DNA from 4 places in the Paenibacillus sp. EB106-04-04-XG159 genome. Region 1 is predicted to be linked to each of the others. Evidence: riboswitches for the same ligand, from Rfam matches in the RefSeq annotation. Region 1 holds a riboswitch; each other region holds the start of a gene.

Region 1 (7,792 bases):
CGCTGAGAGCAAGTGGAATATGAGAACCGCACCGGACGGCAGTATCCCGGACGGGGCTGTATTCCAGATCGAAACAGGAAGATGCTATCAGCGGCAAGGGGCGGTATGCCGAGAATTTATGACTGCGCACGCTCTGTCTAGCTGGCAGATGGAGGGCAAGGTCGATTCGCGTTCAGAACAAGAGCGGAATGCGTTGGGTGAAGGGTTGCCCATTATGGCCGCTCCAGTCATTCAAGCTTATCATCTGTGATGTTGATGGGAGTGTGTCGGTCGATGGTGCCTGAGAGGGCGGGAATATGCTGTATATCAGCGAATTGCGAATGGCATATGCCTGCCCTGCGGGGATAAACAATCCAGAACGACAGGAGGAATCAGCTCGTGTATAGCCTCAAGGGGAAAGTACTGGCTAGAAGAAGTACAGGAGCGGTAAAGAGAGCTGTATATCGCCGACTGAAGCGACGAATTCAGCGAAAGAATCATAGAGGAGTACGGGGGCTGCGCTCTAAATTAACTCGCAAGCCTAGTCCGACCTATAATAAAGCTTATAACCAAGCATATAGCGAAGGCTTCAATCAGGGATTTGCAAAGGGCTTTGAGGATGGCCATCAGATGGCCTATGCGGGTCAGGTGTGATGGATGAGAATCCCCCGCAGATTAAGGCATCGCAGGAGGTCTCCTCTGACCGCAGCTCGAGCGCGGCGCAGACGCAGAATAGGTCAATTTGAAGGCTATCAGGAAGGCTGTATTAGAGGCCGAGCAGCATCCATCGTACAGGTGATTCGCCTCGAGATTCCGTTCAGGCACATACACGTCATGTATGTATCGACTGGAAAGGGATATCCCTATTCACCGCTCGATGAAGGAATGATCGCGACCCTTCAGGGAATGGTTGCACAAGTGACTACGATAGGGTCGAAGGATGCAGTAGCTTCCACGGCGGCTCTTGTCAGACCGGACCTCGTCCTTGTGCTGGACGGGATGGAGCTTCCAGTGGAGCAATTGAACGAGCTGAGAGCGATCGGAATTCGCACAGCAATCTGGTTGACGGATGATCCTTACTATACAGATATTATGAAGAATGTGGTGCAGCATTATGATTTTATTTTCACCCTGGAAATGAACTGTGTCAGCTTCTATCAATCCATTGGCTGTGCGAATGTACATTACTTGCCGTTCGGTGTATATCCCGGACATTTTCAGCCTAGGACCACTTCGAGCGGCAGATTGCGTGAGGTATGCTTCATCGGCACTGCTTATTGGAATCGAGTGCGCTTCTTAGATCCGATCTTCCCGAGGCTTATGTCCTATGACACTCGAATCTCTGGAATTTGGTGGGATCGTGTAGCCAGGTACCGCCAACATAAGCAAAAGGTTGATCTTGGTCGTTGGCTTACCCCGCAAGAAACAGCTGAAATGTACAATGTAACGAAGATCGTGATTAACATGCATCGCTCGCATGATGATGATACCTTTAATAGCAATTCGGCACAGATTGTCGGCGTTTCACCTAATCCGCGCACGTTTGAAATCCTGGGCTGCGGAACACTGCAGTTGACAGATGTGCGCAGTGATCTATCGCGATTCTACACCCCAGGAGTAGAGATTGAGACCTATAACTCGCCGGAAGAAATGCTTCAGAAGATTGATTATTATTTAAAGCATGAGGAAGAACGCCGTGAGATTGCGCTGCGCGGCCTTGCACGCACACTGCGTGAGCATACTTATGCTCATCGGCTCAATCAGCTGTTCGGAACTATATATGGATCTTAGTTTAAGTTGAGAGCCGTCGCGCGGACCTTCCGAGCGGCGGTTTTGCATGTTGTGGAAAAAATAGGTGGTTGGAGCGCTAAACTATGACTTTATGTCGAAAAAACGATTACAACCAGTTCATTCTTAGATTATCTGCTTTATGCTTTATCGATCTGATAATCGCTAGATTAAACGAGCAAGACATAGCTGTGAATATGAAAATAGAAGATTGTGTGTGATTAGTCACATGAATCTAGCCTTAATAATTCAATAGCAGCTTTCGGTTTCGTTTACATAAAGGTTGCGGGAGGCGTAAGATACATTTCAGCAATTGATCACAGCCGTTGCGATTTCATCGCTGAATTCCGCGTAATGCGGAAACGGGGGAACCATTATCGCGAATAGTATAGCTTGCAGCCGCATGATGATTGAAGCTGCGAAGCGGATGTTATTCGCTGGGGTGAATCCGGTTAAGGACATATTCACGATAGGCATGTGAATTGTCGCTTCAACCAGTAGGGCGACTCTTCGATTCCGAACCCGACAGCTAACCTCGTAAGCGTCCGAGGAGAGGCGCGTTTAGGCTAAAGTACATGAAGCATCAGGTACATTAGATACAGCGCATGCAGATCAGCCTCTTACCCGAATGAATGATGCGTTTGCGGACATTTTAGGAGGTAGTGAGGATCATGTATGACAGAGATCGGACCATTGCGGTATTCGCTCCTAATGCAATGGGAGTAGACTTCGTTCGATCGATTAAGGGCGCCGGAATCCCGGTTGCCGCAGTTGTTAACAATGCCCAGTGCGTTACCCGGATGAAACAGCTTGGTGTGACAAATATTTGGCGCATCAACACATCCAAGTCACTGGCAGACTCTCAGCCCTTGGGGCGAGTAGGACGTATTTATTTATTTGAAACGAGCTTTGCGTTGACCTGTCGGTTGTTGAAGCACTGTCGACCTTGGACCACAGACAGTATCGTGGTCATTACGAAGCATCATAATCCAAGATCGATCTATCGGCTGCTCGGAGCGGATATGGTATTGTACACACAATCCGAACAGGTATCGTTTCTGCTGAATGATCTGATTAGTTAGCAGAGCTATAGGTTGATCCTAATTTCATAGAGCCAAGGCCAAGCTCATCGCTTAATCCCTGTTGCAGGGGAGCGGGGGAACCAATTAGGCATGTCAGAGTGAGTAATGCTCTGTCATGCAGGGGTGAATCTCGGCAGCCAGCCGAGTAGGGCGACTCATGCGCCCGAATCCGTCAGCTAACCTCGTAAGCGTCCATAGAGGCAGCCTTCTTTCGTCGTGCAGTATGTCCGGCTTTCTATAGCTGTGACTAGATAACCGCATGGGAAGAGGACCCCCTCTTTCCGTGCGGTTTTTTTGCGATTCGGCGCTGAAATTAGGTGGAACCTGGTTCATTCGATTCTAAAGGGGTGTGAAGACTGTGTTGGATGTCATTATGGTCGCGCTGCTAGGGCTGTTGTCCTCGATCGTGTATATCGTATATCGATGGAGCGCTTCTGAATTAGAAAGCTGATTAGCGAGGTGAACGTCATGATGATCGCACTGGGAGTGCTTGTAGCGGCACTGTTTGTCTATCTTGGCTACGCATTGGTTAAACCTGAGAAATTCTAGATTCCTATAGGGGTTATAAGCGAGAAAGGTGGAGCTGCACAATGACAGCTTTGGGCTGGTTATCTATTGGTATTACGATTGTGATCGTTATTTTGCTGGCGCGACCGGTAGGGCATTATTTGGCGAAGGTGTTCAATAGCGAAGGGGCTCCGCTGCCAGGCGACCGCATTCTTGGTCCAGTTGATCGCTTCTTGTTCAAGATATTCGGGATACGAGAAGTCAATCAGAGCTGGAAGGGATATGCGATGGCTCTCGTGCTTACGAATGTAGTAATGATCGGAATCACGTATACAATCTTTCGAGTGCAGGCTTACCTGCCGTTGAATCCAAGCGGTGTTCCGAACATGGAGCCCAGCTTGGCCTTTAATACAGCGATTAGCTTTATGACGAATACGAATCTGCAGCACTACAGCGGTGAAACGGGTTTATCTTACTTGTCGCAGATGGTTGCCATCGTATTCCTCATGTTTACTTCTCCGGCGACTGGCCTTGCGCTCGTATTTGCAATTATTCGCGGGCTGACCGGCAGACCGATGGGCAACTTCTTCGTTGATATGGTTCGATCGATTACTCGGGTGCTCATGCCGATCGCAATTGTAGCAACTGTGCTGTTCGCAGCATGGGGAGTGCCTCAGACCTTGTCGCCAAGCGAAACGGTAACGACACTGCAGGGAGAAGAGCAGACGATTGTGCGTGGTCCCGTAGCCTCATTTGTAGCGATTAAAGAGCTCGGCAACAACGGAGGCGGCTTCTATGGCCCGAACTCAACGCATCCGCTTGAGAACCCGAATGCATTAAGCAATACGCTGCAGATGATCTTGATGCTGCTCGTGACGACAGCTACGCCGTTTGCTTACGGCAAGATGGCTGGAAACGCCAAGGAAGGCAGGACGCTGTTCGTCGCGATGCTCATCATGTTTGTGGTGATGACCGGCTTATCCGTAACGGCTGAACAGGCTGGCAATCCCGTTATGCATCAGGCAGGCATTGAAGGGCCGAGCATGGAGGGCAAGGAGGTGCGCTTCGGCGTAGCGCAGTCCGCTCTATATTCTGTCGTTACAACAGCTTCCGAGACGGGGGCAGTTAATAATATGCATGATACGATGACCCCTCTAGGCGGATTGATCCCGCTTGCGAATATGATGCTGAACACCATATTCGGCGGTATGGGAGTAGGCTTCGTCAACGTTCTCATGTATGCGATGATCGCGGTGTTTCTATCCGGTCTCATGGTCGGCCGTACACCGGAATTTCTCGGGCGCAAGCTGGAGAGCCGCGAGATGAAGCTGATCGCCGTAACGTTAATTATTCATCCGCTGCTCATTCTGTTCCCAGCAGCAGTAGCATTGATGACCCAAGCGGATACCTTGAGCAATCCTGGATTCCACGGTTTAACGCAGGCATTGTACGAATTCACCTCTTCTGCTGCCAACAACGGCTCAGGCTTTGAAGGTTTAGGAGATGCGACAGCTTTCTGGAATATTGCGACTGGCAGTGTCATGTTCTTGGGACGCTTCCTCTCCATGGTGCTGCTGCTCGCGGTAGCAGGCTCGATGGCTAAGAAGCAGCCTGTTCCTGTGACGAGCGGGACTTTCCGTACGAATACGGCAACTTTCGGCATAATCTTTGTCGGCTGCACCCTTATTGTGGGCGCACTGACATTCTTCCCTGCGATTGTGCTGGGACCGGTCGCAGAACATCTGACACTGTGGAAATAAACGAGAGATGAACAGGGTAAGGCTCAAGGAGGAATAACAATGAAGGCATCAATGCCTATTAATAATCAGACTCCATATGAAACAGGGAGCGGACGAGGAATGAAGGCAGGTAAGAGCATGCTGCAAGGCGGCTTGTTGAAGCAGGCTGCTATCGAAGCGTGCAAGAAGTTTCATCCGAAGATCATGATTAAGAATCCGATGATGTTTATCGTCGAGCTGGGCTTCGTCATCACCCTGCTGCTGACGATTGCGCCGGACCTGTTCGGGACACCGACGGCGCGCTGGTATAACGGCGCAGTGAGCTTTATTCTGCTCATAACCGTATGGTTCGCTAACTTCGCTGAGGCGCTGGCGGAAGGCCGCGGCAAGGCTCAGGCGGATTCCTTGAAGCAGACGAAGAAGGAATTGTATGCGAATAAGATAACGGAAGGAGGAGCCCTCACGCGCGTTGCTTCCACGGCATTGCGCAGAGGAGATGTCATCATCGTTCGTGAAGGCGAGACGATCGCGGGCGACGGCGAGGTGATGGAAGGCTTGGCTTCTGTCGATGAATCGGCGATAACGGGTGAATCGGCGCCGGTGCTGAAGGAAGCGGGCGGCGACTTCTGCTCCGTCACAGCAGGCACGCGCGTCGTGAGCGACTGGATTCGCGTTCGAATCACCAGCGATCCCGGCGAATCCTTCTTAGATCGCATGATCGCGCTCGTTGAAGGCGCCAAACGTCAGAAGACCCCGAACGAGCTCGCGCTTCATACGGTGCTGGTCAGCTTGACCTTGATTTTCTTGATCGTCGTCGTAACGCTGCCCTTCTTCGGGCAATATCTGAACATCGAGATGAACGTTGCGGAATTGATCGCCTTGCTCGTCTGCCTGATCCCAACGACAATCGGCGGACTGCTGTCAGCGATCGGTATAGCGGGTATGGACCGCGTAACACGGTTCAACGTGATTGCGACTTCTGGTAAAGCGGTAGAGGCATGCGGTGATATTCATACCATAATATTGGATAAGACGGGTACAATCACGTACGGCAATCGGTTGGCAAGCGAACTGTATCCAGTCGTGAATGAGGATAAGCAGGAGCTTAGCCGCTGGGCCGCAATCTCGTCGCATCGGGATGAAACGCCTGAAGGACGCTCGGTGCTGGATTGGGTAAGCAGGCAGGGCTGGACGTATGACCGCGAGCTGGCGGAGAGCGGGGAAGAGATTCCGTTCAAGGCGGAGACACGAATGAGCGGTCTCGACCTTCCGGATGGACGTTCAGTACGCAAGGGCGCTGTAGATGCTATCAAGCGCTGGGTTATGGAGCGCGGTGGCAGCATCCCCGCGAATCTGGATACGTTGACAACAGAGATATCAACATTAGGCGGCACACCGCTCGCTGTAGCAGTAGATAACCGTATATACGGTGTAATCTACTTGAAAGATACGGTTAAGCCAGGCATGAAAGAACGGTTCGAGCAGCTGCGCGAGATGGGGATTAGAACCATCATGTGTACAGGGGACAATCCGCTGACCGCGGCGACGATTGCTCGAGAAGCGGGCGTAGATGATTTTATCGCCGAGAGCAAGCCGGAAGATAAGTTGGCGCTGATTCGCAAAGAGCAGGCTGCAGGCAAGCTGGTCGCGATGACGGGCGACGGTACGAATGATGCGCCAGCATTGGCGCAAGCGGACGTTGGGATCGCGATGAATAGCGGGACGACTGCCGCCAAGGAAGCGGCTAATATGGTGGATCTGGATTCTGATCCGACCAAAGTGATTGAGGTTGTAGCGATCGGCAAGCAGCTGCTCATGACACGCGGCGCCTTAACTACCTTCAGTATCGCGAATGACGTAGCGAAATATTTTGCTATCATACCGGCACTGTTCATGCTCGCGATTCCTGAGATGGCTTCATTGAACATTATGGGCTTGAATTCCCCAATGTCAGCCATTCTATCGGCGCTGGTGTTCAACGCGATCATCATACCGCTCTTGATTCCGCTTGCCGTCAAGGGTGTCAAGTATAAACCGATGAGCTCGGAGAAGATGCTGAACCGCAACATGCTCATCTACGGCGTCGGCGGTCTGATCGCTCCATTCATCGGCATTAAGATCATTGATCTGTGCTTAGGCTTAGTGTTGTAAATTACGAATGAAATATCGAGAGGTGCGGGTGTTTAACTATGAAAACAACTGACATAAATAGTTCGGAAACTGAACGGGGCGCGGGCAGCTTAGCTACGATTATGCGTATGAGCTTTGGCTTGATGGTGCTGTGCGGACTCATCTATCCGCTCGTCATGACAGGCGTCGTTCAAGCGGCATTTCCGAAGCAAGCGGAAGGAAGCATCGTGTATGACGCAGAAGGCAGGGCAGTTGGGTCTGAGCTGGTAGGTCAAACGTTCACAGAGCCGCACTTCTTTCACGGCCGCGTATCCAGTATTGCCTATGATGCAGGCGGAGCAGGATCGCCGAACTATGCGCCATCGAATCCGGATCTTGCTACGCGCATTCAGCAATCTATAACGGATTGGCAGGTGAATAATCCGGATTCTCCAGCATCAGTTCCGCCAGTCGATCTCATTACGAACTCAGGCTCAGGACTTGATCCTCATATTTCGCCGGAATCGGCAGCCGCGCAGATCCCGCGGGTAGCCGCAGCCAGCGGTTTAAGCGAGCAGCAATTGGCGG
Region 2 (7,792 bases), on a different contig from region 1:
ACGGTTAATAAGGTCTTACCTGCAATATGACCTGCATTTTTCATCTGGGCCGAACCGGCTTCCAGCATAATAAAACCGCATTGCATGAAGATTACCAGTATTGCACCCAACATCGTCCATATTGCGCTTGTACCTAACTCCATGTGACCCATCTCCTTTATAACATCCGTTATTTAACGGTGGTGTATATTTCTTGATACGATGTATTGTAGACAATATTTTATTTCATGTAAATATATATAACATGAAAAGGGCTGAAATGTTATATAAAAGATGTTTTTAGCCCTAATCATTAAATAAAATCGCAAAATCAGGTTCACCCAACCAATATTATTAGTTATTCTGTAATTTATATGTTAGATTATATTACATACATATGACGAAGGTGCCTATTTCGATAAAAAAAAAAGACCTGCATCCTCCACAAGAGGTTGCAGGTCTTTATCTGCATTTCATGATCTCACCTAAATAAACTAGCTTATGCTAGCTCCGCCTTGAATTCTTCTGGTGTACGATCCCACCATTCGCTGTTGTGAGACTGCAGGAGGTCACGCAGCAGCGCCTTTTCTTCAGCACTTAAACCTTCCAAGATGACGCGACGCTTCATAGCAGCGTCCATCTTGTTGACATGGTCAGCGAGAATCTTCCAGCCACGTCTTGCTTCGGTATCAATCAGCATCTCACATGCGGTCATACCGCCGTAGAACGCGCCATTCTCGTCACGGTCCACAGCTACCCAGACGATCCAGCACTTGCGTCCATTCGGTACCGTGTCCTTATCAGGCGAGAAGCGAATTAATTTCTCCACCTTACTCTTCGCGTGCATCGCTCCAATATCGATATACGCCTCCCCTTGATCAATAATGACGGGTGAAACGTTATTTAAGTCGATGCTTCCTGCACCGAACCCTTTATGCTTTGCGCCAGCTATGACATTCAACGCCAGCGGCTTCTTCATCTTCTTTTCTTCTTCCATTACCACAGGCTCCTTCCTTGTCCCCGCTTCAGTCGGATCCGTACCATATACGTCATCCGACCAATATAGAACCGGAATCAAATTCATTTTCATTTTAGCTAATATTCCGCAAAAAGCCAACATATACATGCTGTAGATGCTTGTCAACGGGAGGTAAGAATCGGATGAGACGAAGCAATGCCTATCGCACAATCCTCTACGCCATCGTAATCCTCGCAGCAGGACTCATAATTGTTCCGCGGCTATGGCCGAGCGAACCCTTGCCTTCAATCGGGCCGGAAGTGAAGCAAGGCGCTCCTAAAGCAGACGAGCCTGCAGTGCCGCAGAAGGTAGAGCCCCCTCAGTATGAGGCGCGAAGTGAACGCATATCGGAGTACCACATTAATGTTCGATTGGACGAGACCACTAAGACTCTTTACGGGTCACAGACGGTCACTTGGACGAATCCGGGGAAGAAAACAGTGAACGAGATGTATCTGCATCTGTATCCGAATGCATTTGCCTCCTCAGATTCAACATTTATGAAGGAGTCCGGCGGCAAGCTCCGGACGGACAAGATGCCGGAACATGGATACGGCGGGATGAATATTACTTCCATTGAGACCGTAGATGGAATGTCGCTGCTAAACAGACTGGAATATGTGCACCCGGACGATGGCAATACGAAGGATAAGACTCTCACCAAGCTCAGGCTAACTCAACCGGTCAAAGCTGGCGGCGAGATAACGTTAGTGATGAAGTTTGAAGTGAAGCTCCCAAAGGTATTTGCCCGAATGGGGATGACCGACAACTTCGTCATGGCGGGTCAATGGTTCCCGAAGATTGCAGCCTATGAGAAGGCCGGCGTACGAGGAAGATCGCAAGAAGGCTGGAATATGCATCAGTATCACGGCAATTCAGAATTCTACTCGGACTTCGGGATCTTCAATGTTCGTGTGCAAGTGCCTGACAATTATATTGTCGCTGCGACCGGATTCCCGGTTAAGACACCGAATAGCGCGAACGGCGTAAAGGTATACCAGTTCTACGCAGACGATGTGCACGACTTTGCTTGGGCAGCGTCGCCTAACTTCGTATATGCTGAACAGCCATTTTCCTCCGAACAAGTTCCAGGGGTGAAGATCAAGCTGTATCTCGATCCGAAGCATGCTGATCTAAAGGAACGTTACTTCTTTGCAGCTAAGACCGCTCTCAACAAGTTCAGCCAATGGTATGGTGAATATCCTTATTCCACACTATCGATTGTCGTGCCGCCGATGGAGGCTAACGGTGCAGGTGGAATGGAATACCCTACGCTGGTAACAGCCTTCGGCGCTGGAGACAACAGTCCTGGATATGATCTGGAGCGCACGGTTATTCATGAGATAGGACATCAATATTTCTACGGCATGGTAGCCTCTAATGAATTCGAGGAGGCATGGCTTGACGAAGGCTTTACTTCATATGCGGAAGACAAGCTGATGGAGGAAGAGTTCGGTGTCTCACCGAACCTGGCTGTCGTGTCAAGTTTTATGACGAACCCTGCCCCATTGAAGCAGGATGCATGGCGATACAAGGATCAGAATCATTATGCTGAGAATGTATACTATCGCGCTAAGCTAGTACTGCTCGCAATGGAGAAGCAGGTAGGGGAAAAGAAGATGCAGCGCATCTTGAAGACTTATTTCAACAAATACCGCTTTAAGCATCCTTCCACTACGGACTTCCAACGCGTAGTCGAATCGGTGACGAAACAGAAATGGACCGACTTCTTCAATCAGTATGTATATGGTCAAGAGATGGCTGACTTTGCGGTTGAGAGCATTGAAACTCACACTGTGCAAGCTAAAGATTCTGTGAAGTATGAATCGACCGTCAGCATTCAGAAGCTTGGAGCGGATTATCCTACTGTTCCGGTCGTATTTGGATTCAAGGACGGCTCGACGACTCGGAAAGTATGGCAAGTCGAGGGTGATCGCATTCAGTACAAGCTGACACATCTTTCACCACTGAGCTGGGTTATGGTTGACCCACTCTATACCATTGTCGTCGAAAATAAACATGTTAACAATTATATGCGCGCTCAAGTAGATGAACCTGTCCGAACGCGTGTAAATTGGTCAGCAGTCAAGTGGATCGAACTGATTACGAATGTATTGGGGTGGTGATCGTCGCATGAAACCACATTTTCGTACGGGATGGGATTGGATCGTGAATCATGTTTATATCTGGGTACTTCTGTTCCTATACCATCTATTGTGGGGATTCTTCCTCTATCGGTTTATTGATTCTATCGTTGTTCCGATATTGAAACGATATCCCGATCCAGCGCCGTCTGAGATGAGCAATCAAATCTTTATGCTGGAGAGCCAATTCCAATTAACCAAAACATCAACCTATACCCCTTATCTGTGGGCTATTATCGGATTTATCGCACTTCGGATGCTGTTGACTCCATTAATTCACGCTGGGCTGCTGTATACCATGGCCAATCATCGATCAGAATCCAGTCTAACCTTCTTTCGAGGTATTGCCGCGGTATGGAAGCCGGTATCCTTATTGTATCTAATCGAAACGGTCGTGCTATTGGCTCCCTCTTATTGGATCGTTCCTTATCTGGCAGAGACGCTGGCGACTTCCCTAAACTGGCAGTCCATGCTGATGAATGTTCTACCGATCGCCTTCGGCTGGATCATTGGAGGGTGGCTTCTGCATCACCTGTTCTTGTTCCTGCAATTCGGCGCGGCGACGGAGATGCCGCTTCTTCAGGCCATGAAATGGGGCATACGCCGTATTCTGCCCGTTATCGGAATATCGCTCACATTCATCCTGATCACAGCTCTCTCTGGCGCAATGATTACAACAGCCGCTATGTTCTGGACAGGGATGACTGCCCTTATCCTCCAACAGGCCTTTCCAGCACTGCAAACTCTGCTGAAGCTATGGAGCCTTTCTAGCCGTTACGCAGCTTGGCAGCATCAGGAACACCTCTAAATCATATAGCTGATACTGTATCAGAAATAGATCACGTATATAGCAAAAAAAACTTGTCTTACCCGCTTTTTTCGCGGATAGGGACAAGTTTTTTTATTTTAGGGACAAAAACAGTTTGTCAAATGAATTACATTCTGTTAAAATAAGTTCAGGATTTATTACAACTTTGTCATGAAACCATTCTCAGTTCTTTCAAGATTGTAATTAAAAGCATCGGACTCAGATGTGATCTTATTATGCCGAATTCCCGTACACATCCGGGAAACGGGGGAACCAAGTATTTTGGGTGAATTGATCTTGCTTATGCAGAGATCATAGGGAGACCTTCAACCGAACCCTCCAGCTAACCTCGCAGGCACGGAAGGGGTATATTAAATTGAAAAAGAAGCTTGTCACTGCAGCTGTTGCAATGAGCTTGCTATTCTCTATCGGAACTGGAAGCGCATTCGCGGCAACTAAGATGGACACTACGATTGATGGTTTGTTAGGTATTGATTACAAGTACGGCGGCACAACAACAAAAGGCTTTGACTGCTCTGGATTCGTAGGATACGTATTCGACAAATACGAAGTTGATCTTCCTCGCACATCCTCTTCGATGTATGATGAAGGTACTAAAGTAAAGAAGAGCGACCTTCGTCCTGGAGATCTAGTATTCTTTAATACTAGCGGAAAAGGTATTTCTCACGTAGGTATTTACGTTGGTGACAACAAATTTGCTCATGCTTCCACAAGCAAGGGAACTCGCATCGACAGCTTGAGCATGGATTACTATGAGAACCGCTATGTGGGTGCTAAGCGCATCTTGAGCGACGAGCAATACAAGTATATGGCAACTGAATAGTAGTTCAACAGATTTAGTAGATTAACCCGGTAGGATGCCTAATGCAGCCTGTCGGGTTTTTTAATGTGTAATGCTGCAATGAGCGCCTTCGCTATGCTTAATTGACTATAAGACGGCATGGCAATCGTCAACCCTTCAAACTTCGAGAGTAATATCGAATGTTATGATTAGCCTTGTCCGTGAAACAATTCAAATGATAAAGGCATGTCCCTTAGACCTGTGGACATGCCTCACTTCAGCTAGTATTCGTGCTATTGTCGAGAGCTCTGCTCACCCTGTTGAGCTCTCCATTCCTGCATCTTAGCTTTTAATTCCTCAGCAGTGATCCCATCCATCTGCGCACCGTTCTGGGTAGACCAATCTTTCATACGCTGCGCACGGTCCTCTTTATTGACATGTTTCCCGTGGAACAGGTGTTTTTTTCCACCCATCTTCAGATGAACTTCGTCACGAATCTGCTCAAGCGTCTTCCCTTCCGTCGATATACCCAATTTTTTGGCGACAAGCAGCAAACGCTTCTCACGCAGCTCTCGCATCTGGCTGCGAAGCTCCTTCATCTCGGTTTGCATCTTCTGCAGCTCTGGATCCTTCTGCAGTTCCTCCCACTTCGCCTTTGCATCAGCTCGGGATTTATCTTCAGATGTGCTCGGTTTCATCATGTCGCCTGTTGGCAGCATCGATAGCAATTGAGACGGCTCACCGTTCTTGCGATCATTTACTCCAGCCATCACGACCTTCGCCTCTGGCAGCGTCGCAATTGTCTTCTCTGTCACTTCAAGTGCCGATGTCGATGTCGGAGACGCAAGCAGCAGCATTATAGCTGTTGACCAAGCAACAGCCGATGTCGTAGTCCATTTCATCCTTGTGACACCTCATTTCATAAAGAGATAAGATTAGTATGATCAATTTATGTAAAATCATGCTGAAAATAGGCTTAAATTTTGTTCATGTTTAAGCTATGCTACAGGTACAGCATTCATATTCATCTAATCTGTTATATCGCACCATTCTCATCATACGTATAAGGAGCAGCGATTGTTTCAACCAATGCGATCCAATTGTCATTTTACTTAACATCCGCTTTCCAATATTCCGGGATAATCCTATAACTTGTTAGTGAAAGGTGTGAAAATTCCTTGATTCTCATGCTGAATGAACTTGATCCTGACATCATACAAGACATCCAACAGCTGGAGCGCTGCTGCCAAGCAATTGATCCATCTGTCCGTCTCTCTCTCGATAATTCTCTCAATATCGATAAGCATATTCCTTCTTACTATCTTTATTATGAACAGCAGCAACTTGTAAGCTTTATTAAGCTGTTTATCCCTACGAAGGAAGAAGCAGAAGTTACCGGCTGCACACTGCCTGACTATAGGCAGCAAGGATACTTCAGCTCACTGCTGACAAAGGCTAGAGAGCAGCTCACACTCTACCGTATACCGAGCTTGCTGCTCGTATGCGACTCTCAAGCCGCTCCTGCTAAGCAGCTCATGAATAGACTGCCAGCCGCCTATCAATTTACAGAGTATTCACTGAAGTACAAGGGGGAGCCGATATATTCTAATCCTCTCTCTCCTTATGCAGTTCGTTTGAAGGTGGCTTCTGAGGAGGCTCTAAACAGTCTCGTTCATTTATCCAGTACCATCTTTGAAGAGAGCATTGAGTCTGCCGCATCATTTATAACTAATACGATGAATGCTGCCAACCGTACGCAATATGCAATCATGCATGGCGATCAATATGCGGGCATCGTATCGATCACCTATGTGGAACAATCCGCGTCCATCAATGGCTTCGGGATTGACCCAACCCTTCAGGGCAAGGGATTAGGCAGAGCCGCGCTTTATGAAGTAATTCAAGAATTAACGAATAAGAACATTGCAGATATTGTCCTTGACGTGAACAGCGCTAATGAACGGGCTTATCAATTGTATATATCGGCAGGATTCCAGGTTGTCTCAGCGACAGATTATTATCGAATGCCTGTTTAAAGTGATCATATCGACGCCTAGGTTTCGTTAACACACGTCACCTGACAGAGTATATGAATCGTTAGGTTTTACATTAGCTTCTATAAATCTGCTGACATCATGGATTAACTCCCTTGTGGCATCATTTATAATAAGGAGATGTTGGAATGAAGAAATTAAGATTCACTGTGGGATTCCTTGTTGGAGGGATCCTGTTCGGCTCAATTGGAGCGGCAGCTGCCTCATCCACTCAAATGATTGAAGTCCTATTCGGTGTCAAGGATGTGAAGATCAACGAAGCCTCTGCTATGCCGGACAAGCCCTCCTTTATATATCAAGGCACTACTTACGTCCCGCTTCGATACATCGCGGAGAATCTAGGCAGTGAAGTAAATTGGGTACCGGAGACACAGACGATCGAGATCATCACTCCTAAGGCTCCCCCTATCACAACGACACCAACTGCTCCACCAACAGAGAAGGAACCGACTAGAAGCTATTCCAATATGGACGTAGTAGGCGAGTGGAAATCGGAGTTCGATGTTAATCGAGATCGCAAAGATGTGGATGAATACATCTCATCGAACTTCCGTATAGAAGCGCTCAAGGATAAGATGTTCAAGATCGTCAAAGGAATGTACACGAAAACGAATACCTATTACGATGACAGCCAACAACAGAAGGATATGCATGCATTTATTATCAACTGGGAATCCAAAGTATTTGAGATGCGTGAGGATGGTTCGGCAGACATTGTCATCATCAATCGTTCCAGCCAAGAAGAAGTTCAGGCTCAATTCAAGATCGAGAATGGGAATATTAAGATCACGCTTGCGGAAGATAAGAACTTCGACAAATTCAACCTGCTTCCTTATTACGCAAAACTGAAGTAGAGATAGATCAAGGCACTTCAAAGAACCTTCACCCTCACGTTTGAGTGGATTGAAGGTTCTTTGGTGTATGATATGAGTTTGGCTATTGGATATCGTCAATCTTCAACACAACCGGACAGTGATCGCTTCCCAT
Region 3 (7,792 bases), on a different contig from region 1:
TGCTGTCAAGGTCGATGCTCCTTGTACATTTTGCAGAAACAGAGGCGTTATTAAGGATCCTGAATACAAGCTGATCGTAATAATGCTCACAAGAATCATCGAATACGCAAACTGTCTCGACTGGAACACTTTAAACTGCAGCAATGGGTACTTTTGGCGCAGCGAGCGGTATATGAATAGTCCTATGATCGCTCCACCGATCACAATACATAAGATGGTCTTCCATCCTAACCATCCCCATGCTTGGGTATTACCGATGGCATACAGCAGCAGAATACTTCCGCTCACGACCATCAAGAAGCCCAGCTTATCGAAGCCTGTCTGTCCGCCAACTTTATACATCGGAATAAATTTAATAACTGCCCAGATCGCAATTAATCCAATCGGGATGTTAATCCAGAACAGCCATTGCCAGTTGAACACGTGAGTGAGCCAACCTGCAAGAGTAGGTCCAATTGCCGGCGCCAACATCGCGGACAAGCTCCATATACTGATACCGAATGCCTGCTGCGACTTCGGAATGACCTGATATACGATCGACATGGTCGTTGGCATAATAATGCCGCTGAACGAGCCCTGCAGTACCCGGAATAAGATCAAGCTCGTTTCATTCCAAGCTAACGCGCACAAGCAGGAGGAAACTACGAACCCCATCAAGGCAAAAAGATACAAACGCTTTGTGCTGAATCGATTCCCTAGAAATCCAATTGCCGGTGCGACTGTACCCGTTGCTAACAGAAAGCCCGTCATTACCCATTGAATCGAAGTCAGATTAACATCAAATTGCTCCATTAGCACCGGCAATGCGACCGTCACCATGTTCGTGCTAAGAACAGCAAGGAAGTTACCAAAAAATATAGCAAACATCATACTCCAAAATTTAGATTTCGACAATGCTGAGGCATCGTTCATTCAATTTCCACCATTCTTTACCATAAAATTTAAGAATTTAACATAAATTCGCTTTAATAGAATACATCTTTTATTTCTATGTGTCAATTGTTACATATATTCCCCAGTGAAGTGCAGCTCCATTACAACCTCCGCTCCACATGTTTACGGATCAAAAAAGCTCAGGCTGCCTATTCTAGGCTTACCTGAGCTTCACTTTGCATGCTAAGCTACCATTATAGTTTGAGCTCTTATCTAGAAGGAGATACCTTCTTCACTCCATTCTTCTTCGATCTGCGCTCATCGAATTTCAAGCGGCGCTGGAAATATCCCAGCACGATATCCGCGAAGATCGCAAGCGCAGCAGCAGGTATTGCCCCTGCATAGAGGCGAAGCGGATTCTGATTGTTAATGCCCGCATAGATTTCGCGTCCGAGCCCTCCGCCGCCGACGAGCGGAGCAATCGTCACGACTCCAATCGCGATGACCGCGGCAATGCGCAGTCCTGTCATTATATAAGTCAAGGCTAGCGGAAACCGCACTTTGAACAGCAGCTGCAGCGGATTCATTCCGATGCCGCGTCCCGCTTCAATATAGCTGGGGTTAACCTGCTTCAAGCCTACATAAGTGTTGCGCACGATCGGGTTCAACGAGTAGAACAGCAAACCGACCGTCACTGTGGTCTGTCCCAATCCAAGCACCAGCATGAGCAGAACGAGCAGCGCCAAGCTAGGGATAACCTGCAGCACACCCGTAATAGCAAGGATAATCTTCGCTAAGGTTTCATTTTTAGAGCAGATGACTCCGAGCGGAATCCCGATCACAATCGCCAGTCCAACACCGCCCAGCACCATCAGTACATGCGATATAAAATACTCCCAGAGCATATCCGAATTCCGGCTCATATAGGACAGCAAATCTACAATTGACCATTCATAATCGCCCATATAGTCCTCCCTTCCGGCATTGTATCTGCCGATTGAATTATTTGCTTAATAAACCCTTGTCACGCAGATATTGCTGCGCAACCTCGCGTTCACTCTTCTTCTCGATATCCACCTGATAGTTAAGATTAATCATGGTTTCCGCATCTAAAGTACCCACTAATTCCTGAATGGCCGCTTCTACCTCAGGGTACTTTTCGATCACATCATTGCGTATGACTGGAGATGCATCGTATGGCGGGAAAAAATGCTTATCATCCTGCAGCGTTTGCAGATTATAGGCTTTGAGGCGAGAATCCGTGGAATAAGCTAACACAATATCAACCTGATCATTGCCTACCGCTTGATACACTAAACTCTGTTCCATTGGGAATTCCTTCCCAAACTTAAAACCATATGCTTTCTGAAATGCCGGATAACCATCATTCGAACGCTCAAGCCACGTCGTATCCACACCAAGACGCAAGCTGTCCGCATCCTTCGCTACATCCGATATGGTCTTATAGCCTTTCTCCTGCGCGAGATCTTCTCGGACTGTAAATGCGTACGTATTCTCGAAACCGAGTGAGTCCATCCATTTGAAATCATAATACTTGTCGAATCCCTGCTGCGCCTGCTCCAGAACGCGCGCGCGATCCTTCGTTTCTTCTATCGGAAAATAGTTGTTGAAAATTTCTCCGCTGTAAAGCGTTGCGATCTGAACGTCATTGCGTTTCATCGCGCTAATAATGACTGGACTAGCAGCCAAGTCAGGTATAATCTTGGCTTTCAATTCCGTCCTATCTTCGATCAGCGCCTTGTACATCTCGGCAATGATCTTCGACTCGGTATAGGTTTGGGTGCCGATGACAAGCTCAGAACTCGATCCGCAGCCTGTGAGTACCGTCATCATCAACAACAGCATGGATAATCCGAATGCTATTCGTTTATGCTTCATCCTTATATTCCTCCTTATTCAGACTGGCTCCAGCATTATGCTTATCGGTATAAAACGTATTAAGCAGCAACAGAGCTCGTTCTGCCATAACGTCGTGTCAGCACACGCTCCAACCAGCCGAGCAGCAGATCTGCCGCAAATGCTAACAGAATAGCTCCAGCTGCGCCTGCGACGATCAGCTCGACCTTGTTAACACCGAGGCCGGCAACGATCAACTGCCCCAGCCCGCCAGCGCCGATGAGTGTCGCCAATGTCGCCCAGCTGATAATATAGACCGTCGTGATGCGAATTCCCGACATCATGTACGGAAGAGATAAAGGGAGCTGAACGCGCAAGATTCGCTGGATCGTGCTGTAGCCCATGCCGCGTGCAGATTCTAGCACGCTCGCGTCCACCGACTGAAACCCATCATAGGTGCTGCGAAGAATCGGCATGATGGAATAGAGAAACAAGGCAACTATAGTTGGCTTCATGCCGATGCCAAGCAGCGGGATAAGGATAGCGAGCAGAGCCAAGCTCGGAATCGTCTGCAGCAGGTTGGCCAAGAAGAACACGATGCTGTTAATCCATTTGACACGGTTATACACTAACAGGATTCCGAGAGGAATGGATACGATACATCCAAGCAATACGGATATGAACGTGATCGTCAGATGCTCCTGCAACGCAATCAATATGTCTCCGCCGCGCTCTTGGAAGAAAGTAAACAGCTCGTTCATTACTTCGCCTCCTCTTCGAGGCTCTTGCCATATTGATCAATGAGAGCCGGGTACACTTCGTTCAGATGGCTGACGATACTGCCCCGTGTCAACAGTCCTGCCAAGCGTCCTGTTTCATCTACCACAGCCAGGTTCGATAATCGATGATTCGTCATCATCTCTACTGCTTCAGGCAGCGAGGTCCCAGGAGCAACTTGATACCCAATCGGACGCATCACATCCTGAACCGTCTTGTTCTCACTGCCGAATTCACTTAGAACGCGATAAATCGAAACGATCCCAAGCACCTTCCGGTAGCGGTCAACCACGAACAAGGTATCCACTCGGCGCGCCTCCATAATCTTGATCGCTTCTGCCAAGCCGCGATTCGGATAGATCGTCGCGGGCTGCGTGACCATAACATCGTCAACCGCAGTCATCCGCATAGGCTCGCCTTGAACGGTATCTTCAACCTGTTTCTGTCCGATAAAGGTACGAACAAAGTCATTTGCAGGATAACGGAGTATGGTCTCAGGCGATCCAGACTGCACAATCTCCCCATCCTTCATGAGGATGATCGTATCGGCTAACTTAATCGCTTCATTCATATCATGCGTAACAAAGATGATCGTCTTATGCAACTCTTCCTGCAGACGAACCAGCTCATCCTGCAGCTGCTCACGGCTGATCGGATCAAGCGCGCTGAACGGCTCATCCATCAATATAATATCCGGGTCCGCGGCCAAAGCGCGGATAACACCGATCCGCTGCTGCTGCCCTCCGCTTAATTCAGAAGGATAGCGATCACGATAAACTGCCGGATCCAGATTGACCATGTTCAACAATTCATCTACACGCTGATCTATTTTACTTTGATTCCATTTCATCAGATTAGGAACAACGGCGACATTTTTAGCGATTGTCATATGGGGGAATAAGCCAACACTTTGGATGACGTAACCGATTCGGCGTCTAAGCTCAACCGGGTTCTGAGTGGAGATATCTTCACCATTAATCAGGATGGTTCCACTGGAGGGGGTAATCAGGCTGTTGATATGCTTCATCGTCGTTGATTTACCACAGCCGCTCGGTCCAATAAGTACAGTTAACTCCCCTTTATTAATCGTCAGATTAATATCTTTGAGAGACTGAAAGCCATCTTCATAAATCTTATTTACCTGCTTAAATTCAATCATAATCCTCTCACCTCTACTTTTATTGATCACAGTTTACCCAATATTTGCGATTAAACATTCTCCTGCCAAGCTAATCACTACAGGACTCTTTCTAGATGTTCCATCTCGATTATAAGTACCGTTCATGTCCTGGTAGATCATCAAACCATGAAGCACCTTCAGGGCAATCCAGAGTCATAAACTTCCCATAATTTCCGTTCTTCGATTGATGAAACTTCAAATAGGCTTTGCCATCTTCGATCGCCAATATCTCAATCTTGCCGGACGCATGACTCATGGACAATCTAACCCGCTTACCAAGCCCCGAGGTTCGTGCCTTCGCCTGCTCCACAATTTCATATGCACGCTGCAAGGACAAGACAAAGTCAGAATTGCCCGCAACTGGACGATTGATAAAAAAGTAATACGGTGTAACACCAGCCCATGATAATTGGTCAAGTAGTTCACTCAACACCGCTGGATCATCATTAATCCCCTTTAATACAGGCGTCTGATTCACCACGATAACACCAGCGCTATGGAGTGCATCAAAGGCTCGCTTCGCTTCAAGAGTAATCTCTCGCGGATGGTTGATGTGCGCCATCACATAGATCCGCTGATCTACACTCGAATTCTCACGAAACACCTGAAGCAGCTCTTCATCTTCATAGATCCGCATCGGATTAAACACCGGCAGCTTGGAGCCGAATCGCACAATCTTTACATGCTCGATACTGCGAAGACGTTCCAATATCTCACGAATCTTCTTCGTAGAGAGAATAAGGCTATCCCCGCCCGTGAGCAGCACATTGTTGATCTCAGGATGCTGTTCGATGTAAGCTAGGCCCGGCTCTACATTCAATGAAGCCTCATTCACATCATTGCGGAACAAGCGTTTACGGAAGCAATAACGACAGTAAGCGCCGCACACCTCCGATACAATGAGAAGCGCCGTTGTTCCATACTTGTGCTGACATCCAGGTGCTACATAATTGGCATGCTCATCAGATGCATCCCAACGTCCATACTCCAACAGCTCTCCTTCATTCGGAATGACGAGCTTGCGGATAGGATCATGTTCATCGTTCCAGTCGATCAAGCCAAGGTAGTAATCATTCACGCGGAACACGAATTTCTCCGTGATCTGTTTGAGCTTAGCGCGCTCCTCCTCGGGAATAGCAGTAATTCGATCAATCTGCGTAATGTACTTTGGTTGCGGCATTACGATCGCCCCTTTACTCAAGAATTGGCTTACTCAGTCCTTCTCTTTCAAGTGATGTGCGGATCATCATGATGATCGGTGATTGGATTCAGTCTAGATGCGTCTTGACTGAGACGGGGGGGGGGAAATGGTTCTTTCTTGCTTGCAGAAGATAATACTGTTGCGGGTCAACAGAAAAAGACCCCAACACAAACAATGACTCATCGGTCATTGTTGTGAAATAGGGTCAGCAAAATAATAAAACCCGAATAAAGATTCGGGTCATGGTGATATGTTCATAATTGTGATGTGACCCATCTCCTGCAAACGAGGTTAGCTGACGGACTCGGAAAAGATGGTTTCCTACGCATTGCTGCGACTAGCCCCACTGATTGGTTCCCCCGCTTCCCATTGCTGGGAATTAAGCGTACTTCTATGCTATATGAATATTGACATATTGTCAACATGATTACCACTCAATATTTTCCAGCAATGCAAAATACGAGCACCCCAACGAGTGCTCGCCACTTTCTTATCAAGGAAATTTAACTTATGATATTCGCCTCTAAACTTAATCTTTAGTCGCTTTAGTCCAGAAGCCTCCGTGGAATTGAGTAGGTTCAAGTGTAATGACAAACGCCTTCGAATCAATCTCGATAATCGATTGATACAACTTCTTCTGGTTCTTGCGTCTCGCTAACACTTCCAGCACGAGCCTGTCTCCATCGCGACCTTGACCAATCCATGTGGTAACGCCATAACCTAATTTACGCAGATGCTGAGGTACTTCGCTGAACGGATCGTTTACGATAACTCGCATCGTAACATATCCGAGCGCTAGCTTCCCTTCGATCCAAGAACCTGCTAATACACCTAAGCCGTATCCAAGTGCATATACGATCAGGCTGATCGGCTGATCCAAATATTTCAGAACCATATTCAAGCCAAGCACATATATCGTAATTTCTACACAGCTTAGGACAGCAGCATAATACTTTTGGCCTTTCAGTGTCAGAATCATGCGCAAGGTGAAGAACGCGACGTATACGATTTGTATGCAAAAGATCGATAATAGGATAGTAAATATAACCTACATCTCCTTCAAGTTTATACATTTGTTGTATTACATACGTTAACCGTTAGTGCGCTTCTTCAAACCTGGAGTCGTAAGTATGATGTTTCCGTTAGTCATGAGGAGTGATTCCTGCAATGTCGTAGAGAAGCTCCATTCGCAGATGCTCGCGCACTGTATCAGCCAGCCTGTCAAAAGCCTCTTCTTGTCGATTCACAAAGCTAATACAGCTATTGAGCGGCAATAAACCCTTCCCTTCCCTCAGCTGATTAAGCCACGCACGGCGAAAATGATCATTATGAAATATACCGTGCACATACGTTCCCCAAGCTTTCCCATCTATCGAGGCATAGCCATCGCCAAAGGCTTCTCCAGCGCCTTGAAGTATGAACAAAGGACCTGCGGCTTTCTCGCTCATATTTACCGTTGAGCGCCCCATATGAATTTCATAGCCTGTTATCTTCAACCCCACTAAGTGTTCCTTGTCGGTTAGATTTCGACTTACCTCGCCATACACACGCTCAATCTTCTTCTCCGCGTAGAAGCACGTTTCTATCGGCAGATAACTCAAGCCCTTCACGACCGTCCCCGGTTCAGCCTCAGCACCATCTGGAACACTTATTAGATTGCCTAGCATTTGATAGCCACCGCAGATTCCAACCAGCTTCGCACTGCGGTGAACCTGTACCTCAATTGCCTGCTGTATCCCCGTTTCTCGCAGAAAGCGCAGATCCTCAATAGTGCTCTTCGTTCCTGGCAGGATAATAGCATCAGGTGTGCCGAGATCTGAAGCTTGCTCCACATATCGAATTCGCACGTCAGGTTCAGCCATGAGCGGATCAACATCTGTAAAATTAGAAATGCGAGGATAACG
Region 4 (7,792 bases), on a different contig from region 1:
ATGGCTCGATGCTCTGGGGTGGGAACTTGGAGAAAAAAGATATTTTCGCACAAATTCATAATCTCGAATCGAATATGGGCAGCCTTCATCAGGAACTTGGTGAACTCAAGCTCATTGTAAAGGAACTGCTGGAGGAGAATCAGCGCCTTCTGATGGAGAATGAGCAGTTACGCAAAGTACTGCAGAAGGAACATCAGGAGCCGAACATGCAGAAGCAGAACCCGGTTCCATCTCCATCGACATCGCAAAAGGCTCGTCCTGTTGGACCAGCTAAGAATGAAGAAGAGCTGAAAGCAAGCCTTGTGGGTGAAGGTTATGATAACTTGGCCCGTTTGTATCACGAAGGATTTCATATCTGTAACGTGTATTATGGTCATTTGCGGACGGAAGGGGATTGCTTGTTCTGCTTGTCCTTCCTTAATAAATAACCACGGCCGTAGGCGTAGGAAGCGCGATGCTCTTCTACCCTACGGCTTTATTTCAATTAGGCATCATGATGAATAGGTAAGAAGGAGCTGCTGCAATGAATGAAGGAGTATTGCCATCAGAGCGCGTAGATGACTTGTTGACTCATGATCTGAGAATCATTCAGAGTGACCAGGTATTTAGCTTCTCTATGGATGCTGTGCTGTTAGCTCGTTTCGCTGCAATTCCGCAGCGCGGGCGAATTCTGGATCTATGCTCAGGCAACGGAGTTATTCCGCTCTTGCTCTCCACTCGAACGAAGGCGAGAATAGACGGAGTCGAGATTCAGCCTCGATTAGCGGATATGGCGCGACGAAGCGTTAAGCTTAATGGCTTGGAGGAGCAAATTCGCATCATGGAAGGCGACCTGAAGAGTTACCAACCGCCTGAAGGCGAGTCCCCTTATTATGAAGCGATTACGGTAAATCCTCCATATATGGCACTAACGACTGGAATGGTTAAGGAAAATGAACATATAGCAATGGCCCGGCATGAGATCGGCTGCAATCTGGAGGATGTTATCTCCGCTTGCTCACGTCTTCTGCAGCCAGGCGGCAAAATATCCATGGTACACCGACCTACACGGCTAACAGATATATTGACCCTGCTTCGTCAATATCGCTTAGAGCCGAAACGTGTTCGCATGGTTCATCCGCGACTTGGAAAAGAAGCGAATATGGTGTTGATTGAGGGCGCTAAGGATGGAAAGCCTGACCTGCGTTTGCTTCCGCCGTTAATCGTATATAATGAAGGAAAACAGTACTGCCAAGAATTAATGGATATCTATTATGGAAGTAAGACGGAGTTGAGGAATGAAGATGACGAATGTGCAGGTGCAGAATAGTTATAGTGACCGTCAAGAGGGTGCGGGAGCGTTGTATCTTGTGGCGACACCAATTGGCAATCTGGATGACATGACATTCCGCGCGATCAGAACGCTGCAGGAAGCAGATATCATTGCGGCGGAGGATACGAGACAGTCGAGGAAGCTGCTGACTCACTTCGATATCCAAGGCAAGAAGCTGTACAGCTATCATGAACATAACAAACGGGCAAGCGGCCCCGAATTAGTGCGCTTGATGCAGGAAGGTCAGCGCATTGCTCTGGTGAGCGATGCAGGCTTGCCCGCTATCTCTGATCCAGGAGCAGATCTCGTTCAGCTAGCTGTGGAAGCGGAAATTCCGGTTATTCCAGTACCAGGAGCTAATGCTGCGCTGAGCGCACTTATTGCATCTGGACTGCCTACGGACCAGTTTATGTTCATCGGATTCTTGCCTCGAGATCGGAAGTCAATTGACGAAGTCCTTGATTCCGTGAAGCGGGTGCAAGGATCTATTCTACTTTACGAATCCCCTCATCGGTTGATCAAGACACTTGATCGAATCGGCGAGGTATTAGGCGACAGACGAGTTGTGGTAGCAAGGGAATTAACGAAGCGTTATGAACAGTTCGTGCGCGGCAAGGTGTCGGAATGCATAGCGTACTATGAAGCTGAGCCCCCATTAGGCGAGTGTTGTATCGTGATCGAGGGCGCGACGGAAGAATATCTGTTGAATGTGCAGGATGAAATCTGGTGGAGCGGGTTATCTATAGCAGAGCATGTTGCGCGATATGAAGCGTCGGAAGGGATGTCTAAGAAGGACGCCATGAAGCAGGCGGCAAAGGATCGAGGATTATCCAAACGAGATGTATATCAAGAGCTGTTGGCTGCACAGAGCGAAGAGTGAAGAGGAATAGGACTCACAGAGGAGTTAAGTTGGCAAGCAGTACAGAGGTTTATATAAAAAAAAGGACCTTCATGGTTGGGTTCATAACCATGAAGGCGTCAAGGAAGATATTAAAAGGTTAGAATTAACAAATTCGAATAATGCTATTATATACTATATTTTTTAATTTGTCACAGGTTGTGGAATTTCTGATACACATTCGTGACAAACAATTTTTCCTTTGAAGTATGTAACACTCTCTGCATTGCCGCAGAAGATGCATGCTGGCTCATATTTTTTGAGCATAATGCGCTCACCGTCGACGTAAATTTCCAAAGCGTCTTTCTCGCCAATACCCAATGTACGGCGAAGTTCAATTGGAATGACGACGCGGCCAAGTTCGTCGACCTTACGGACGATACCTGTGGACTTCATCATAGTTAATCCCACTCCTCTGATTTGCGTTATGTCATGTTTCGACATTATTCTATGTTTTATTGTCTATTATGGTACCAACCATTCCCAAAATAGTCAACCTAAAATGTAGATTGAGAGGGTGCTAATTAATGGGTGATTTCATATAAAATGCATGTTATTCGCCCTGATTCCTCCATAATATAGTAAAATAAGGTATTATATCTATTTTTATTAAGTATATAATTACATATTAATATATTTTAATACACTGATTTCATATATATGGAAAATGAGAATTATGTCGAAAAGTCAAGGAAAAGTAGAAGTTTTTAACTATTATGGATTTGAGGAGGGGTGGATTATGCTGCGCGAAGAAAAGGTGTTTAAAGATCCTGTTCATAATTATGTCCATGTTCAAGATCGAACCATATGGGAGCTTATCAATACGAAAGAATTTCAGCGGCTGCGTCGTATTCGACAGTTAGGCACTTCTTATCTTACGTTTCATGGTGCTGAACACAGTCGGTTCTCGCATTCGCTCGGGGTGTATGAGTTAACTAGGCGTATCATATCTCAGTTTGAGCGGAATCAGTATGAGGATTGGCCAGTTGAAGAAGGGCTCGTCACGATGTGCGCCGCGCTGCTTCATGATGTTGGACATGGACCGTTCTCTCATTCGATTGAAGAAGCGTTTGGGGTACATCATGAGGATTGGACATGCCGCATTATTAGTGGAGATTCTGAGATCAATCGGGTGCTGGCGCGTAAAGATCCCTCACTCCCTGAACGAGTTGCTTCTATTATCCAAAAGACTTATGACAAGCCTATTGTCGTGAATCTAGTATCGGGCCCACTGGATGCCGATCGCATGGATTATTTGCTGCGGGATGCTTATTTTACAGGTGTCAATTATGGCAACTTTGACTTGGATCGTATTCTGCGCATGTTAAGGCCTTATAAGGATCGTATCGTGGTGAAGGAGAGCGGAATGCATGCTGTAGAGCATTACTTAATGTCACGATATCAGATGTACTGGCAGGTGTATTTCCACCCAGTTACACGCAGCTCTGAGCTGTTATTGCGACTCATCTTCAGACGAGCGACCGAACTGTATCACGATGGATATGAGTTTCGTTATTTCTTGCCTCCGCTAGATGCTTTATTTGAGGGAAGAATAACAGCGTCACAATATGTTCAATTAGATGAAGCATTTGTTCAAGCAATGTTCTCACAATGGATGCAGGAGAAGGATGAGCGGCTTGCAGACTTGTGCCAACGATTTATGGAACGTAAATTGTATAAATATGTAGAGGTAGATGGATTAGATCAGTCATTTTGCGAAGAGCTGGAACAGGAATGGCGCAGAATCGGCTTAGATCCTGCTTATGATCTATGGTTTGACTCCCCCACGGATAAGCCGTACGATGTGTATCGGTCAGGGGAGGAGCCGACCCTGCAGCACATTATGCTGCTGGATCGTAATCAGCAATTGGTGGAGCTGTCTAAGCGTTCCGATATTATCCGTTCTATTAGCGGAATCCACCGCGGCAAATATGTTATATACTTCCCAATGGATAAGATCAGATCATTAGCCAATGAGCTGTCGCCATCAATTCGAAGTCTGTTAATGAGGGAAATGGAAGGGGCAAGTGAGCATGATATTTGACACACACACGCATTTGGATAATAAAGCATTTGATGAAGATCGCGAACTGGTCATTGCTCGCGCAGTGGAACAAGGCGTAACTCGCATGGTAAACGTGGGCTTTAATCGAGAAACGATTCCTACGACAATGGAACTTGCTGAGAAGTACCCATTTATATATGCGGCAGTTGGCTGGCATCCGACGGATGCTATTACAATGGAGAAGTCCGATATCGATTGGATAGCAAAGCTGACTGAACATGAGAAGGTTGTTGCCATCGGTGAGATTGGACTTGATTACTATTGGGACACTTCCCCTAAGGATGTTCAGCAGCGAGTATTCCGCCAGCAGATTGGTCTGGCCCGTGAGCTGAAGATGCCAATCATCATTCACAACCGGGATGCTCATGAAGATGTGATACGCATTCTCCGTGAAGAGAAAGCGAAGGATGTGGGCGGCATCATGCACTCATTCTCTGGCAGTTGGGAAACAGCGAAGATGTGTATGGATATGGGGTTTTATATTTCATTTGGAGGCCCGATCACATTCAAGAATGCCAAGCAGCCTAAGGAAGTTTTGAAGCAAGTACCGATGGACCGCTTATTGGTTGAAACGGACAGTCCCTATCTGACACCTCATCCATATCGTGGAAAGCGAAATGAATCTGCTTATGTACGTCTTGTAGCAGAGGAAGCAGCTGGAATAAAAGAGTTAGATTTTGAAGAATTTTGCAAAAAAACGACCGACAACGCCCTTACATGTTTTGACATGCGTTGAAAAACGAAGAAAAACAGGTGATATAAAGTTCTACGCCAAAATTTAAATGGATTTCTTTATCAAAACGGCCGAATGTAACTTTATTTTAACCCTTTTTACCGAAAAACGAAATTGATTCGATCTTTACAACTTTGTAATAAACACGATATGATGACTCACAGAAGTTCGATTGAACTTGAATATTGTTCCAACCAACCAGTAACGCTGAGTCTCTGAAACAAGAGAGCGGGGGAACCACATGCCATCGGTCAGTGCCACACCGATGCGGAGTGTATCCTAGGGGTGAGTTCCGAGCGACCGAGCCATGAGCCGGTTCGAACGGATAGGGCGACTCTCAGCGCCCGAACCCGACAGCTAACCTCGCAAGCGTATGGAGAGAGGTCCTCGTCTTGAGTCCTAAATGGGTTGTCTGTTTGGGTCATCTAAGAAGCCATAAGAGAGAATCCTCTTAAGTTAGGCTTCTTTTCGTTTTTATCAGCTCCGAGACTGTGAGTAATAGAAACTCGCATAATCGTGCTAACCTATTCATAGGTTAGAAGAAGCAAAGGTGAGGAAGGAACCGTTACTGGGGTTGGTATGAAGAACAAGCCGGCACAAGCTTGTTCAACATCATATCACCAATAGTCGCGTCAGAAGCAATCATGCAGCATTCTTGACGGCGGGACTATGAAGGAGGACCGAGAAATGGGAAACATCGTGAACAACGAACCCCATGATCCCCGATCATCCAGCAAGTCACTCGCAATGCAGTGGAAGCATGAAAATGTGCGAATTATTTCAGTAATTGCTGTAGTTGCTATCGCTATAACAGTAGTCAGTGTCCTGGTCGGTTTCAGCTACTCGAAGAATACGGTATCAGTATTCGTCGACGGGCAGTTGATGAAGCTTGAAACGAGACAGGATACGGTACGCGAGGTTTTGGATGAGCACGCGATTACCGTAGGAACACATGATGAAGTATCAGTGGAGCTTACAGCAGAAGTAGAAGACGGAACTAAAATCATCATAGATCGCGCGGAACCTGTTCATTTAACGGTAGACGGACAAACGAAAACATTGTACACGACAGAGTACGATGTGAAGCATGTCTTGGATGAGGCTAATGTCTCGTTGACCGAGATGGACAAAGTGTATCCAAGCGTAGACACAGCTATAAAGTCTGATATGGGCATCAAAGTGGTCCGTGTGACCAAGGATATTGTACAGCGCCCAGTTGAAGTTCCGTTTCAAGTTGTAAAGCAAGCTGATCCGAATCTGAAAAAAGGTTCAACCAAGACGGTTAAGAAGGGTCAAAATGGTCTAGTCGTACAGCAGATCGAGCAGGTTTATGAAGATGGCAAGCTTGTTCTTTCGCAGATGGTTGGCAAGACAGTTCAAGCCAAGCAAGTTGACCAGGTTGTTGCTTACGGTACGAAGAAGGAGCCGGAAGTTGCGGTATTGTCAGCCAAGAGCCATGATACCGAGCAGAAGGTAAAGGACGATATGGGCTTTGACTACAAAAAGAAACTTACTAATGTGCAGTTGACTGCTTATACAGAAGAGAAGGGCTCCCCAGGGGCGAAGACAGCATCCGGAACCAAGGTTACTGAAGGTCGAACGATTGCTGTAGACCCCGATGTGATACCTCTTGGCTGGTGGGTATATATCGAAGGTTATGGCTTCTACCGTGCGGAAGACACGGGCGGTGCCGTCAAAGGAAAAATCGTCGATATCTATTATGACAGTTCCAAGGAAGTAAAACGTTTTGGGCGCAAAAAAGGAAACACGGTTTATGTTATCGGTCCTGTTAAACCAGAGGCCAACTAAGCCGTCGGTTCGGACATACTCGAGGTAGATTGCGGCTGTGTACTTATGATATAGTAATTCATAACTGTTTATGTCATGCTAAGAAGAGGGGATCCCCCTCTTCTTTTGTGTTTTTTCATACAGCTCGGTCAGGGCATAGAAAGGGTGGTCAGCAGTGATCCGAGAAGTAATCGTGGTAGAAGGTCGAGATGACACGGTTGCCATCAAGCGAGCAGTAGAAGCCGATACGATCGAGACCGGCGGATCTGCTTTGAACGAAATGACGTTTAAGCGCATTGCTATTGCGCAGGAACGGCGAGGGGTTATTATCTTTACGGATCCCGACTTCCCAGGCGAACGGATTCGCAAGGCGATTGCAGGGCGCGTTCCGGGCTGCAAGCATGCGTTTATAACGAAGCGGGAAGCGTTGGCGAAGGGTGACATCGGAGTGGAGAATGCGTCCCCTGAGGCAATCAGACAGGCTTTGGCGAATGTACGTACAGAGATGCCCTCACCGGAAGGTGCAGTGCTCACCTGGAGCGATCTCATTGCAGCGGGTTTAACAGCGCTTGAGGGCTCATCAGAACGCAGAATGAAGCTAGGTGAGTTATTAGGGATCGGATACTGCAATGCGAAGCAATTCTTGAAGCGATGCACAGCCTTTCAGATTACTCGTGAGGAATTTGAGCATGCATTGCAAGAATTGAGTGAGCTCGATCGTAATGAACGACAATAACACATAAGCATTACGCATGTGACTGGTATGAGATATAGATGTTAGAGGAAGGCAGGACTAATCATGACAAAAGGCGCAATGGATATTGCCACGCCGTCGCGGACGAAGGAAATTATACGCAAGCACGGTTTCTCCTTTAAGAAGAGCTTGGGTCAGAACTTTCTGATCGATATGAACATCATGCGGCGGATCGTGCAAGCAGCCGAGCTGGACGAACATACTGGGGCTCTGGAGATAGGACCGGGGATAGGTGCCTTAAC

Evidence for each region. A riboswitch is a leader RNA that binds a small molecule or an ion and turns the genes downstream of it on or off. The one in region 1 is predicted to bind cyclic di-AMP.
Region 2: another riboswitch for cyclic di-AMP. It lies ahead of AC3WTP_RS21680 (C40 family peptidase); the one in region 1 lies ahead of kdpF (K(+)-transporting ATPase subunit F).
Region 3: another riboswitch for cyclic di-AMP. It lies ahead of AC3WTP_RS05830 (KamA family radical SAM protein); the one in region 1 lies ahead of kdpF (K(+)-transporting ATPase subunit F).
Region 4: another riboswitch for cyclic di-AMP. It lies ahead of AC3WTP_RS21040 (resuscitation-promoting factor); the one in region 1 lies ahead of kdpF (K(+)-transporting ATPase subunit F).

The regions. Positions count from the first base shown of each region.
Region 1 covers NZ_JBYTDY010000004.1:194,242-202,033, forward strand. Annotated here, with positions in the region: gene AC3WTP_RS06810 (glycosyltransferase family 2 protein) at 1-250, shown strand, start outside; gene AC3WTP_RS06815 (hypothetical protein) at 379-633, shown strand; gene AC3WTP_RS06820 (CgeB family protein) at 637-1,770, shown strand; cyclic di-AMP (ydaO/yuaA leader) riboswitch at 2,096-2,327, shown strand; gene AC3WTP_RS06825 (hypothetical protein) at 2,439-2,849, shown strand; cyclic di-AMP (ydaO/yuaA leader) riboswitch at 2,888-3,054, shown strand; gene kdpF (K(+)-transporting ATPase subunit F) at 3,321-3,398, shown strand; gene kdpA (potassium-transporting ATPase subunit KdpA) at 3,440-5,116, shown strand; gene kdpB (potassium-transporting ATPase subunit KdpB) at 5,216-7,246, shown strand; gene kdpC (potassium-transporting ATPase subunit KdpC) at 7,285-7,792, shown strand, end outside.
Region 2 covers NZ_JBYTDY010000025.1:40,547-48,338, forward strand. Annotated here, with positions in the region: gene AC3WTP_RS21660 (ammonium transporter) at 1-143, opposite strand, end outside; gene AC3WTP_RS21665 (YwhD family protein) at 479-976, opposite strand; gene AC3WTP_RS21670 (M1 family metallopeptidase) at 1,141-3,123, shown strand; gene AC3WTP_RS21675 (carbamoyl transferase) at 3,131-3,949, shown strand; cyclic di-AMP (ydaO/yuaA leader) riboswitch at 4,177-4,321, shown strand; gene AC3WTP_RS21680 (C40 family peptidase) at 4,326-4,793, shown strand; gene AC3WTP_RS21685 (hypothetical protein) at 5,045-5,653, opposite strand; gene AC3WTP_RS21690 (GNAT family N-acetyltransferase) at 5,939-6,787, shown strand; gene AC3WTP_RS21695 (stalk domain-containing protein) at 6,934-7,659, shown strand; gene AC3WTP_RS21700 (exodeoxyribonuclease III) at 7,742-7,792, opposite strand, start outside.
Region 3 covers NZ_JBYTDY010000003.1:344,786-352,577, forward strand. Annotated here, with positions in the region: gene AC3WTP_RS05805 (MDR family MFS transporter) at 1-912, opposite strand, end outside; gene AC3WTP_RS05810 (ABC transporter permease) at 1,143-1,838, opposite strand; gene AC3WTP_RS05815 (glycine betaine ABC transporter substrate-binding protein) at 1,876-2,772, opposite strand; gene AC3WTP_RS05820 (ABC transporter permease) at 2,832-3,491, opposite strand; gene AC3WTP_RS05825 (betaine/proline/choline family ABC transporter ATP-binding protein) at 3,491-4,666, opposite strand; gene AC3WTP_RS05830 (KamA family radical SAM protein) at 4,776-5,867, opposite strand; cyclic di-AMP (ydaO/yuaA leader) riboswitch at 6,154-6,284, opposite strand; gene AC3WTP_RS05835 (DUF2179 domain-containing protein) at 6,418-6,933, opposite strand; gene AC3WTP_RS05840 (cobyric acid synthase) at 7,031-7,792, opposite strand, start outside.
Region 4 covers NZ_JBYTDY010000023.1:51,944-59,735, reverse strand. Annotated here, with positions in the region: gene yabA (DNA replication initiation control protein YabA) at 27-428, shown strand; gene AC3WTP_RS21065 (tRNA1(Val) (adenine(37)-N6)-methyltransferase) at 524-1,309, shown strand; gene rsmI (16S rRNA (cytidine(1402)-2'-O)-methyltransferase) at 1,284-2,192, shown strand; gene AC3WTP_RS21055 (AbrB/MazE/SpoVT family DNA-binding domain-containing protein) at 2,355-2,609, opposite strand; gene AC3WTP_RS21050 (HD domain-containing protein) at 2,950-4,254, shown strand; gene AC3WTP_RS21045 (TatD family hydrolase) at 4,244-5,011, shown strand; cyclic di-AMP (ydaO/yuaA leader) riboswitch at 5,204-5,396, shown strand; gene AC3WTP_RS21040 (resuscitation-promoting factor) at 5,696-6,817, shown strand; gene rnmV (ribonuclease M5) at 6,972-7,532, shown strand; gene rsmA (16S rRNA (adenine(1518)-N(6)/adenine(1519)-N(6))-dimethyltransferase RsmA) at 7,596-7,792, shown strand, end outside.